DNA from 4 places in the Paenibacillus sp. CFBP13512 genome. Region 2 is predicted to be linked to each of the others. Evidence: predicted binding sites of a transcription regulator. Region 2 holds the regulator's gene; each other region holds the start of a gene.
The links. Region 2 encodes LexA, which represses DNA repair genes until DNA is damaged. Its sites were predicted from a motif close to CGAACATATGTTCG; they were not measured.
Positions count from the first base shown of each region.

Region 1: recA (recombinase RecA) is a predicted target of LexA. The motif match lies at 1,544-1,557, and genes of this name have one in related genera.
Region 3: dndB (DNA sulfur modification protein DndB) is a predicted target of LexA. The motif match lies at 1,444-1,457, and genes of this name have one in related genera.
Region 4: PaeCFBP13512_RS08585 (DNA polymerase IV) is a predicted target of LexA. The motif match lies at 1,851-1,864, and genes of this name have one in related genera.

Region 1 is NZ_QGAD01000005.1:218,866-222,085, forward strand. Features, by position in the region: gene PaeCFBP13512_RS09720 (competence/damage-inducible protein A) at 43-1,314, shown strand; gene recA (recombinase RecA) at 1,631-2,698, shown strand; gene PaeCFBP13512_RS09730 (regulatory protein RecX) at 2,843-3,220, shown strand, end outside.
Region 2 is NZ_QGAD01000003.1:65,061-68,280, reverse strand. Features, by position in the region: gene PaeCFBP13512_RS04760 (hypothetical protein) at 1-158, opposite strand, end outside; gene PaeCFBP13512_RS04755 (DUF896 domain-containing protein) at 342-551, opposite strand; gene yneA (cell division suppressor protein YneA) at 760-1,320, opposite strand; gene lexA (transcriptional repressor LexA) at 1,587-2,213, shown strand; gene PaeCFBP13512_RS04740 (hypothetical protein) at 2,289-2,762, opposite strand; gene PaeCFBP13512_RS04735 (hypothetical protein) at 2,878-3,114, opposite strand; gene PaeCFBP13512_RS04730 (glycoside hydrolase family 127 protein) at 3,141-3,220, opposite strand, start outside.
Region 3 is NZ_QGAD01000002.1:366,943-370,162, forward strand. Features, by position in the region: gene dndC (DNA phosphorothioation system sulfurtransferase DndC) at 1-294, opposite strand, end outside; gene dndB (DNA sulfur modification protein DndB) at 310-1,389, opposite strand; gene PaeCFBP13512_RS03870 (hypothetical protein) at 1,649-2,482, opposite strand.
Region 4 is NZ_QGAD01000004.1:444,748-447,967, forward strand. Features, by position in the region: gene PaeCFBP13512_RS08565 (hypothetical protein) at 30-407, shown strand; gene PaeCFBP13512_RS08570 (hypothetical protein) at 419-766, shown strand; gene PaeCFBP13512_RS08575 (DUF6386 family protein) at 858-1,304, shown strand; gene PaeCFBP13512_RS08580 (immunity 26/phosphotriesterase HocA family protein) at 1,364-1,798, shown strand; gene PaeCFBP13512_RS08585 (DNA polymerase IV) at 2,001-3,220, shown strand, end outside.

The sequences.
Region 1 (3,220 bases), on a different contig from region 2:
TTTACATCACAGAGCAACCCTAATAATAAGGAGGCACTTGTAATGAAAGCAGAAATTATCGCAGTAGGTACAGAGCTATTACTAGGTCAGATCACTAATACGAATGCCAGATATTTATCTCAACAATTATCCTATATGGGAATAGATGTTTATTATCAGACTGTAGTAGGAGATAACTTAAATCGACTCAAACAAGCGATTGAACTTGCAAGCAGTCGCGCAGATGTTATTTTATTTTCGGGCGGAATTGGACCCACTCAAGATGATCTGACCAAAGATGCATTGGCTGAAGTTTTAGGAAGATCAATCTATATTGATCCAGCTTCTATGGAGAAAGTCGCTAGCTTTTTTGAAGGCAGAGACATTACAATGACTGAAAATAATCGTCGCCAAGCTCTTGTGATTGAAAACAGTCATGTGCTTGCTAATTCTACAGGATTAGCTGTAGGGATTGCGATTGAAGATAAAGAGAAATATTATATCGTTCTACCAGGACCTCCCAAAGAATTACAACCGATGTTTGAAAATGAAGCGAAACCTTGGCTTCTTGAGCATGTGCTCACAGATGAACATCCTATTTATTCAAAAATGCTTAAATTTGCAGGTATTGGTGAATCTGCTCTTGAAGATGCATTAATTGATCTGATCAGTGCTCAGAGTGATCCTACGATTGCACCTTATGCCAAAGAAGCAGAAGTGACTATTCGTCTGACCACCAAAGCAGCTACAGAAAAAGAAGCGATGACCAAGCTGAAAAATATGGAAGCTCAGATTCGTGATCGTTTGCCTAATCATATGTATGCTGATCAAAATATAAGTATAGAAGAACAAATTTTATTAATGATGACAGGTATGAAGTTAACCCTAACTGCAGCAGAAAGTTGCACAGGTGGTCTACTGATGCAAAATCTAACTCTTATTCCGGGAAGCGGAAATGTATTTATGGGTGGAGTCGTCTGCTATTCCAATGAAATGAAAGAAAAAATGCTAAATGTCCCTCATGAGTTACTAGAAGGCGAGAATGCTCCAGGAGCAGTTAGCCCAGAAGTAGCAGAAGTTCTGGCAGATGAAGCTAGAAAAACATTAGATACAGACTTTGCTGTATCGATTACCGGTGTAGCGGGTCCAGGTTCTTCAGAACGCAAACCTGTAGGTTTGGTATATGTAGGGCTAGCAGAACGCAATCAACCTACACAGGTATTTGAATTGAATATCCGTGGTAATCGTGAATCGATCCGTGTTCGGGCTGCCAAAAGTATCCTGTACCGTTTGTGGCTTCGTTTAAGTGAACTTCAGAAGGAATCTGTAAAATAGTACATTTTAAATAAAACAACCTGCATCAGACGTACAAGAGCCCATGAAGCTTATTGCAATTCCTACGTCTGTTATGCTAAAATAACCGTAGACGGAAGAACCGCAGCAAATTTATTTGTTGCGGTTTTTTTATGTTTATAGACCCAAAATCAAGCAATACATGCATCTATTTGAAATCATTATTTATTACCAATAAATGTAATTAAGTAATGATTTAATACCAAAAAGACGAATATATGTTCGAAAAAAGCTTGGCAAATGAGAAAAAAAGTAGTATAATTAGAGTATAAATAAGAAGAAGAGGGACGTGAGTTTATTGTCAGATCGTCGTGCAGCGTTAGATATGGCGCTTCGTCAAATAGAGAAGCAATTTGGTAAAGGTTCGGTTATGAAACTTGGAGAATCCACTCATATGCAAGTTGAAGTTATTCCTAGTGGATCTATTGCTTTAGATATTGCTTTGGGAACAGGCGGTATGCCAAGAGGACGTATTATCGAAATATACGGACCAGAATCTTCAGGTAAAACAACAGTAGCACTTCATGCTATTGCTGAAGTTCAAAAAGCTGGAGGACAAGCAGCATTTATCGATGCAGAGCATGCTTTGGATCCTCAATATGCTAAAAACTTGGGTGTTAATATCGATGAGCTATTATTATCTCAACCAGATACAGGTGAGCAAGGTCTAGAGATTGCGGAAGCTCTTGTACGTAGTGGCGCTGTAGATATTATCGTTATCGATTCTGTAGCAGCATTGGTACCAAAAGCAGAGATCGAAGGCGAAATGGGTGACTCTCACGTTGGTTTGCAAGCACGTTTGATGTCTCAAGCATTGCGTAAATTGTCTGGTGCAATCAGCAAATCCAAAACAATCACGATCTTTATCAATCAGCTTCGTGAAAAAGTTGGCGTTATGTTTGGTAACCCTGAGACAACTCCTGGTGGTCGTGCACTTAAATTCTACTCTACTGTACGTCTAGACGTGCGTCGTATTGAAGCAATCAAAAACGGTAACGATGTTGTCGGTAACCGTACACGTATCAAAGTTGTTAAAAACAAAGTGGCTCCTCCATTCAAACAAGCTGAAGTGGATATCATGTACGGAGAAGGTATCTCCAAAGAAGGTAGCTTGATCGATATTGGTGTAGAACACGATATTGTTAACAAAAGTGGTGCTTGGTACTCTTACGAAGGTGAGCGTATGGGTCAAGGTCGCGAGAACTCTAAGCAGTTTTTGAAAGAAAATCCACACATTGCAGATATCATTGAACAAAAAATTCGTGTATCTAGCAATTTAACAACAGTGGTTGAAGAACCATCAGCTGAAGAAAAAGAAAAAGAAAGTCTTGAAGAGCAAGAATTATTCTCTAAAGCAACTGAATAATCACTTTAAGATGATATATGCTTAAATCCTGTAGCGCCCAGGACGTGAAATACGTTCAGGGCGCTTTTTTATTTATATTTCATAAAAGATTCATCTGATCACTATACACTGATTTAAAATATAGATAGACGAAAGGAAACAATTATGGCTGATTATCGTCGTTATGCTAAAAAACCGTCCAATACTAATACTACATCTGAACCTGAGGCTGATGAAGAATGGGATATCTATGCAGATGAAGGAGAGCGTCTAGATGGGTTCCCTGATGAGGGTGAAGTAGAGATTACGGCTGTAACCCCTCTACGTAAGCCTAGGCATCATTATAAGTTAACCTTCGGTGAGTTGAACCTTATGGTGCATGAAGATGTTATGATCAAGTATCGGCTGTTAAAAGGCATGTACTTTTCTAAAGAAGAACTAGAAAATATTGTGATCGCCAATGAACGTCAAACGGCTTATGCAGAAGCACTGAATTATTTGAGTCGCAAAGCACGCACTCGAACAGAAATTGCCCGCAAGCTT
Region 2 (3,220 bases):
ATCACTAGAGCAGCTGGAAAAACAATATTTCTTCCTTTATATGCCGTATATTCGGAAATACTGGTTTTGCCACCGATAGAAGTCTGACCTTGTTTTCTACGTGTAGCATTGACTTGCTTTGAGTTACGTCGAACTTGCCTTTCCCAGGAACGGGACATACTTTGTTTCCCCCTAATAGATAATGTAAGCCTTACAATAAAAGCAGAAGACTTCCTTCTATCTTATCATGCCAGAACAAGCCCCAAATTTCTATAGCAAAATAGGATGCTCTGTTCTAGATCGGCCAGAGCACCCTTATTATCGTTCATTTTTCTTTTGTGGATTGAAGCTATTATATGTTCTTATTTCTGACTATTTTTGGTGTTATCCGATGATTCAGTATCTTCTACAAATTCAATTGTATCTAATTGTTGACGGAAATTACTGCGAATATTATTCAAATAAACAGCACGTAATTCATCACGTTCTATCGTTTCTTCTGCTGTAAGACCTGAACTTTTCTTTTTACGAGCTAATTCATTGATGCGTGTAATCAGTGTATCGATATCCATAATTAACCTCCATGTGATCGGTGTGCTTTTTGCCCCACTAACTTTGACATGTAAAAAAAAGCTTGTCAAGATCTATAGATCTCAACAAACTTTGACGATATTGATCGTTCGATCACAATATTCCTAACCGGATGACATTATCCCATACACAAACTACCTGCGATACATGTATCCATAAGTCATGTATATTTAAGTTCAGTATAGTGTATTAATCGTAAGGAATAACCAACACATCTCCTGCTTGGATTTCGCTTGAATCCAATTGATTCTCACTACGAATCTGAGCAATATAATCTCGCGTATCTGTCTGTACAGATTTGTATTCTTTCGCAATACTCCATAGACTGTCTCCTGCATGTACCACTACTTTTTGTGTAGGGCCTTCTACCTTGTCTGCAACTACGAAATTATGAATGACTCCACCGTATAACAATACGCCTGCAAAAACAAAACATACCATCAAACGTCCGCCTGATTTCCATTTTACTTTTTGCGCTGTGCTTTGGATAAGATGAAGTGTTTTTTGACGTAACGTCTTTTTGCCTTTTGGTTGAATCGGCTTGCGGATCTTCTGTACGGTAGGTACGTAAGTCCACTCATCCACAACTACATCTTTGTCCGCCCGTGTAGCATGAATAGCTTCTTGTTGTGCTTGCTTTTCCGAATAACCTGTTGATGTATGATGTATATCTGATCCTGATGTATCAATCTGTTGTTCATCCTCTTCAGACTGATTGTGGATGCTACGATATGTAGTATATTTTAACATTTTCATCACGCTCCAAACATTTGTTCTTGTTTTCTCAAATTCACTATAACACGAACATATGTTTTACTCAATAGTTTTTTACGAACTTTCGTTCGTGTTTTTTATCGCAACTTTTGGACTATAGATAATGCTATTTAGATGATGAATAGACTACGAAAATAAGCAAATAACAAATAAATATACAAATTTTAGAACTTATGTTTGTACGAACGGTAGTTCTATGTTATAATTTTGCCAAACGTTACTAGCATTGGGGTTGATAAGGTATGTCAAAAGTTTCAAGTCGCCAACAGGCCATTTTGGAATTTATCCGAAATGAAGTCAAACTTAAAGGTTACCCGCCATCTGTACGTGAAATTGGTGAAGCTGTAGGTCTTGCTTCTAGTTCTACTGTACATGGTCATCTGGATCGTTTGGAGAAAAAAGGACTGATTCGACGCGACCCGACCAAACCTCGTGCCATCGAGTTGTTGGGTCAAGAAGAGTCTGAAAGTAATATTCTTTTCGCTCAAACGGTATCTCGTGTTCCTATTATTGGAAAAGTAACCGCCGGTGTTCCGATTACAGCTACAGAACATATTGAAGATTACTTCCCTCTACCACAGAATTTTACAGGTGAAGGACAAGTATTTATGCTTTCTGTAGTTGGAGACAGTATGATTGAAGCAGGAATTTATAATGGTGATTACGTGATCGTACGTCAACAACAAACCGCTGATAATGGCGATATTGTTGTCGCTATGACAGAAGACGATGAAGCAACGGTCAAAACTTTTTATAAAGAAAAAGACCATATTCGTCTACAACCTGAAAATCCTATGTATCAGCCACTACGTCTGACGCATGTTACGATTTTGGGTAAAGTTGTAGGTTTGTTCCGTAATCTGCACTAAATCATATGTATCATAAGAAAAGACCACTATCTTAATCGATAGTGGTCTTTTTTGTAGTTTATTACTATTACATATTTATTGTATATATTTCCATAGAGCTGTTTTAATAACATCTTCAGCTTCGATCTCACTAAAAGGAACATCTACTTCTTTTCCATTCTGCTCCATTTTATACATCCACACAGGATGATCGATTGGATTTAAATATAATGATTCTACAGCAAGTTGAGGTTTTCCTGGATTGTGTGAGCAACTATATTCTATATAAGCTTCTCCATGATAGTGCTCAGTCAGATTTTTTTTAACAGCATTGATCGTAATAACAACGAGAGCGATTGTAATGACTAATTGAGTTCCATCTTTTTTTTGAACACTACAATCTTCTTTGAAATTTTCTTGGATCTCTTCTAAAATCGTAGAAAACTTCATCCATAAATCTTCGCAGTGTTCTAAAAAATGTTCGTGGATTTCTAAAGAATAGGTATGAGCTTTTTCCTTCTCTACTTTCTCTTCTCGCGCACGTATTGCCGCAGACTCAATCCAACCCATAACCTCACCTCTCTCATAAGTTAAATTACCCTTTCATCATAACCTAATCTGAGAGAATGAATACCTTTTATTTCCTCTTACTATTATATTTTTTCAACTAATATCTTGTTCTACCTTATCCAAAAAGCTTAGTATCCATTAATTTAGCTAATAATGCTTTGAAATCTTTACTTTCTGCTTTTTCTGCTAATTGAGATTCTAATATATTGAATTTTTCTGCTACAAAATAAGCATTCAAAAATACGCTCAGATGATCTTTGGCAATCGCTTCTGCATTCTCTTTATCTGATGAATAACTTGAAATCACAGTGTATGCAAATTTTTGGGGATCAATTTTCATTTTGGATTTCATTGTGTATTCTCCTTTCTGAATGTTTATTAAGCTTTATTAAGCCATACACGCATTTCGCCTATTTGTCGGTTCGCCCAGCAGTAATAAGGAATTAGACGTAACGCTG
Region 3 (3,220 bases), on a different contig from region 2:
TGGTAAACCGATCTCTAAAGCTCTCTTCTCGATACGTCCTAACGTTCTAGTTATTTTATCAATAATAAGTGGTGTCTCTACTTGAGTATCTGAAGAAATAACATATACTTTTTTATGAAGTTGAGAAGGTTCTAACTCTTGTAACGCTTGAAAAACAATTTGAACAACTGCTGTGGAATCTTTTCCTCCACTGAACCCAACAACCCAAGGTCTTTCATCCTCAAGATACATTTCTTTTACTAATTCTTTGGCTTCTACAAATTTGCTGCCTGTATTAAATATATTAAGTTCCATGTAGAGAAGCCTCCTTTACGTAATCTTATTTTCTATTTTTTGTTCTTGTTCTGTTAAAGGTAAGCCTATTTTAGCCTTAATAAGATTTGCCGTTAATTGAACGGTCTCATTTGTTTTATTAATTCTTCCTGTTTGACCATAGGCGCGACCTAACCAATCTTGCTTATTGTCGCGACTCCAATCTACCTTTTTAAGCTTTTCAATATATGATTCCCATTCATCTGCATGATAGAAATAAAGATAATGTCCAATAATACCTATAGCTTCTAAAAAAACACCATGAGCAATGATAGAATTAATTCTAAGGTCTCTAGGTGATACTTTCTTATCTAATACATCTTGCCATTCCGTTATCGTATCACATAATAGAATCCAAAACTTCTGTACAAACTCTTTTTCTTGCTCAGAAATAATTTCGCCTTTTCGTTTGCCTAGCAATCGACAATTCGTATTAAAAATATGATTTAGAGCAAATAGTTTAGGTGAGTTCTTAGATAAAGATACTTTTTCTCGATCTGTATATCGTTCTAATAAAGGTATATCTTGTAACAGCCCTTTTGTAATTAAAGAAAGTTGATCCCGATGATCATATAAAATTCCAATAGAAGAGGTTGTATTCACAGCATGCCGATTTAGATCTGAAAACATTTGCTGAGAACGAGTCAAACCTAAATCATGAAAGAAAACTACTGAGATCGTTTCTTCTCCTAATTCAGGTGAAATTTTCAATGCTTCTTCTATAGCTGCTCTACGATGTTGTCCATCATTAATTAAGAATTTAGAATCAAGAGAAATCGTAAGATATCCTATATCTTTCAAATCCTTCGAATGTTCTTGAAATACCATTTCTCCATCTACAGATGCCGTTAACGAAGAAAATATGTATTCTTTAGGATTTTCCAGAATATAATTTGTGATATCTGGAATTCTTGATCTATTCATCACCCGTTGTGCCCGGTGCTCAACTGGAATTTCTTCTTCATCAAAAAGAAAAATTCTAGGAATCAAGCGCATCGGACACATAACTGTATAAAATTCTTTACCAGCCTGTTTACCTCTTAAAGCAGGAAATGTATAATTAAAGTTCATCAGCATATTCTCCTATTACGTACGTAATATTGTGCTTTGCTATTTGATTTTACATTAATACGAACGGATGTTCAATACTTTAAAGAAACAAATTCTGACTCTTTGCATTCTTTATCAATAAAAAACAAAGTCGGTTTTCTAAATAAAAGAAAACCGACTTTGTTTTAATCTTGAATTATTTAGGTTTGACGATAAATACATTTTATTAATACGTATATTTAACAATAAACAAAGATTATAAAAAGTTAACCACTTTTAAATAAAATTAGTTTGAGTTGTTTTTGAAATTTAAATAATCAGAATGAATCTCTTTGAGAATTCTGTCTAATAAAATAAAAGTATTACTCCAAATTACAAAAATTATAAATAAATAAAGAGCTTGATTATTTTCAAAAATCATACTTATATATTCGGAATGAACAATATAAATAGACAAAAATCCTACTATAAAATATCCTATCACTCTTCTAATAAAAACATGACGTTTTTCTATATTGAAAACAAAAAAATTCGTATAGTAAACCCAATATACTCCGTATGAAGGAATTAAAAGTAAACCTACAAAGAAAATATTAATTCCCCAATTCAAGTGTGTCAAAAAAATTAAAGTTAGATACCCAATTAAGCTTATTACGTATAAATCTTTTGCCTGCTTAAGTATTAAATTTATAATATTTTGTAAGTAACTTCCTTCGAAGTATTTTTTGTTTATTGATGTGTTTAAATTTCTACAAAAATTTGTAACAAAAAAATTATGTGATATATATAATTTTCGGGCTTCTATGAGAGTCGAACTCAATAAAAAGAATATAAGCAAAAAGCTCAATGTCGTTATAAGAAAAATTTCGCTAAATCCTCTTGTATCAAAATCCAATCGTATTAAGAAAATTATAAGAGTGATAGGATATAAGAGAATCGATAAAAATGAGGTTAGTTCTATTAAAATTAAAGAAAACTTACTTTTAGTTTTTTTTGCTAAACGTTTTCCAAGATACTCTGTTGATCTTATTATTACTTTATCAAAAATAATATTGAAAATAAAAAAACCTAGCGCCATTGTAATTAATGTTAATCCAATAACTTTAATATTTAATAACATTTAGAGCAACAACCCTTTCTATAATAAGTTTGAAATTTAAATTATTACATAATAATCATAGTACGATACAGTATTACTTTCTATGTAATCAATTGTAAATTAGATACTTAATTATTTATATAAAACACCTGCAATCAATCTGTATTACTTGAGATTTAAATTAATTACATGGTCAATAATATATTTAAGAAAAGAGAATTTGGATATGTCAATTAAATCAAGATAATAATTGTTTTAGTAGGGAAAGGATGTATTTATTTTAGAGAAAAACAAAAAATGAGGAATATCTATTTCAACTAGATATTCCTCATTTTTATTCTAAATAGAATTTTTTCTCAAAACAATATCATGACTAAGATTGCAACCGTCTCTCCCTACGACTCAAAACATAAATCGAAAACACACACGTCATTGGCGCCAAAGTAGCTACGTTGATCGTCCAATCGCGATACATAATTTGCTGTGCTATACTCGCTGTAAAAATAACAAAACAAACTATCATCGCAAGAAACACAATTGTATGCGCAGGATGCTTGGAGCGTTTATAAATCATATGTACAATGCCCCAGATCACCAAACCATAAATGATTATATTAACAAGTATAACCAGAGCCAAACCGTATAGATCTGACATTATATCACCTCCTCTTGCTATTTCTATTGCTCTTTTGATTGTTTATTTTACTTATTTTACTATAAAATGGAATAAAAGATAAATGGATGATCTATAGAGGAGGG
Region 4 (3,220 bases), on a different contig from region 2:
GTCATTTCATAAGAAATGAGGGTGTACCAATGAAAGCTATTACCTATAAGCATAGTAAAGCTGATGGACTACTAGGATATGAATTATTGCCTGCGCGTTATGGTGAAAAGTGGAATCAGATTGAAGCCGATTCTGTTTTTATTTATGCGGGTGATTTTGATTATTTGATGCCTTATCTGAAAAAGCATTATCCGATTGTTGATCCGGTGACCAAAGATCGATATGGATACTTTGATACAACAGGATTTAATCCGATTGCCAAAGCACTCTGGACCAATATATTAGCCGAAATGAAAGCTTATCAGACCAAAGATCGTGAACTGAAAGCTTTTATTCGCTCACTAGTTACATGGTTAGAGATACAGTTGGAATGGGCAGATGAAATTATTATTTTCGGAAATTTATGAGGTGAGTCATCGTGGGTTGGGAATACGGTATTCAATGTATAGAACATGATAGCATAAGTAAAGAACAGCAAGCCAAGCAGTTAATGGAGCAGTTAAGACAGGATTTGGTTACGTTAGATCTGGGTGATATGGTGATAGAGCAGGTAGACGATGGGTTGGTTATCACAGATCCTTCTCATACAGAGTGGCCGCATGTGGCACAGATTCAAGTGGAGCAGGCTGAGCTAGCCATTGAATCTATAGCCGAAGGCGAAGTGTATATTTATTGTTTGTTTCATCGACATGATGCACCTGTACGGCGAATGATTGATACCATCCAAACAATTATTTCTACCGAAGATCAGTGGATTGAATTGTAAATGATCATAAGAGTACTGGAAGAGATGAGATTGTAATCAGGATCAGATGTGCACATTATGAAATGAGTATAACCAAGAGAGGAGCAATCCAATGTCTAACCAAATTCAAGTCATTACAGACACAGCTACATTGTGTATTTACGATCTTCAAGCCCTTAAACATCGGTTAGAAGATACATCCGATTGGTGGTCTATTCCTGAAGATGAATTGCTAGAAGTGAATTTAGGAAATGTTGCTTTTCTCAATGTAGGCGCAGATGGCTTATACACGATGCAACAGGTAGAAGATATACAACAAACATCGGTACAATTGTGGATCAATGTTCCTTCGGGTCAATTGTATGCAGGAGCAGCAGAAAATGTAACAGGTGGCGAGCTAGAACCTGAAGATGGAGACAGTGGACAGTATATAACGGTTGAGCCTGGTGTCTATCATTTGAAAATAGCACGAAATGAACAACAGATTGAGTTTGCGCTGTTATGGACTGAGCATCAGCAAGCTACGAACGAGTTCAAAGATTTGATTCGTATAGGATAAGTAATAAGGAGATGAGCCCATTAGCGAACGTATTGATAAACGAAAAAAGGAGTTAGGAGATGTTTAAAAAGGTAAAGTATAAAGCAGGCGATATTTTTGTGATTCCAATGCATGATCAGCGATTTGCAATTTGTCAGGTGATTAGTGCTCTGCATGACCGATTTAAAAAGGTATTTTCATTTGGTGTGCTTTCTATTCAAGAAGATGAAGTCTATCACGGGGAACAACAGTATCTTTTATTTACAAATTATCGAGGATCTTTCTCCATGATCGTTACCGCCTCTAAATTACTCGCAAAAGGAACATGGCAAATCATCGATTATGCTCCATTATCGGCTGAACAAGCGTCGTTGCAATATTTCTCCGTTTCTAACCATCTATATCACAATGACGACTACATCAGAATACTTGAAATCAGTGAATTACAAGATTATCCTCCACTTGCTGTAGCAGGATATGAATTAGTACAAAAGTATCTGGCTCAGTATCCATAAGGTTGAAATTGATTCATCTCTATTCAGCTCCAATACATACATAATAAAATGTCGAACGTTTGTACTTATTTTTAGATGGATAGGATAGGCTAAATGATACAGTTACGATATAATAAAACCATACGATATTTATTGTAAATGATTCGGATCATCGAGCAAAGGGAACAGGGTACACTCTACACAGGCAAGGAGGATGATCAGCTTGAGGCATCATGCCAATTACTACCCTGCCAAAGGAAGGGTCATTCTGCATGTGGATATGAATGCTTTTTACTGTTCTGTTCATACGGCGGAAGAACCTGACAAATATCAAGGAAAACCAACTGCTGTTGCGGGTAGTGTTGAACTTCGTAAAGGAATAGTGGTAACTTCATCGTATGAAGCTAGAAATCGTGGCGTCAAAACAGGTATGTTAGTTAGAGAAGCCTTGCAAAAATGCCCGAATCTGATCTTAATTTCGCCTGATTTTTATCTGTATAAACAATACTCGATGGCATTTATGAATATTGCCTATAGTTATACGCCAATGTTGCAAGCAACCTCCATTGATGAATGTTATCTAGATATCACCGGTTCAAGTCAATTCGGTACACCTCCACAGATTGCTGAACAGCTACAACAACGGATCTGGGACGAATTGCATTTGCCGTGTTCGATAGGGATTGCTCCTAATAAATTACTGGCAAAAATGGCTTCTGATATGAAAAAGCCTAAAGGAATTTCGATTTTGCGTATACGAGATATGCCCAAGTTGTTGTGGGATAAGCCATGTGGACAATTATTTGGTGTAGGTGGTAAAACATCTGCCAAATTGGTAGATATGGGTATTCGCACGATTGGACAACTGGCGGCGGCAGATGAAGCTCGCTTAACAGCTAGATTTGGTGTAATGGGAAGCTGGCTCAAACAAGCGGCTAACGGTATTGACCATTCGCCTGTTGAGATTGATCGTGAAGTCAGTAAGTCGATAGGGCATACCACAACATTACCCGCAGATATTCAAGCACGTGATGATATCAGAAGAGTAATGCTCAATCTAAGTGATCAGGTGTGTCGCCGATTGCGTCGTCAGAAATTAATAGCACAGACGATTCAGATTACGATTCGTACGCCAGATATGAAAACGATCACTCGCTCCAAATCGCTGGCTGTTCCTACAGAAACCGCTGATGAAGTCTATCGTGAAGCTTGCGCATTGTATGATCGCCATTGGGGAGATCGTGCGCCTGTACGATTGCTGGGTGTATCTCTTCAGAATTTGCAACCGAAAGAAGAAGCTGCTCTACAAATGGATTTGTTCGATTATAGTCGTCAACCGGTCAAAGAACAGTTAAATGAAGTAATGGATAAATTACGTGACAAATTTGGCGAAAGTGCGATTTTGACAGCAGGTATGTTAGGTAATGATCCTTCGGTATTGAT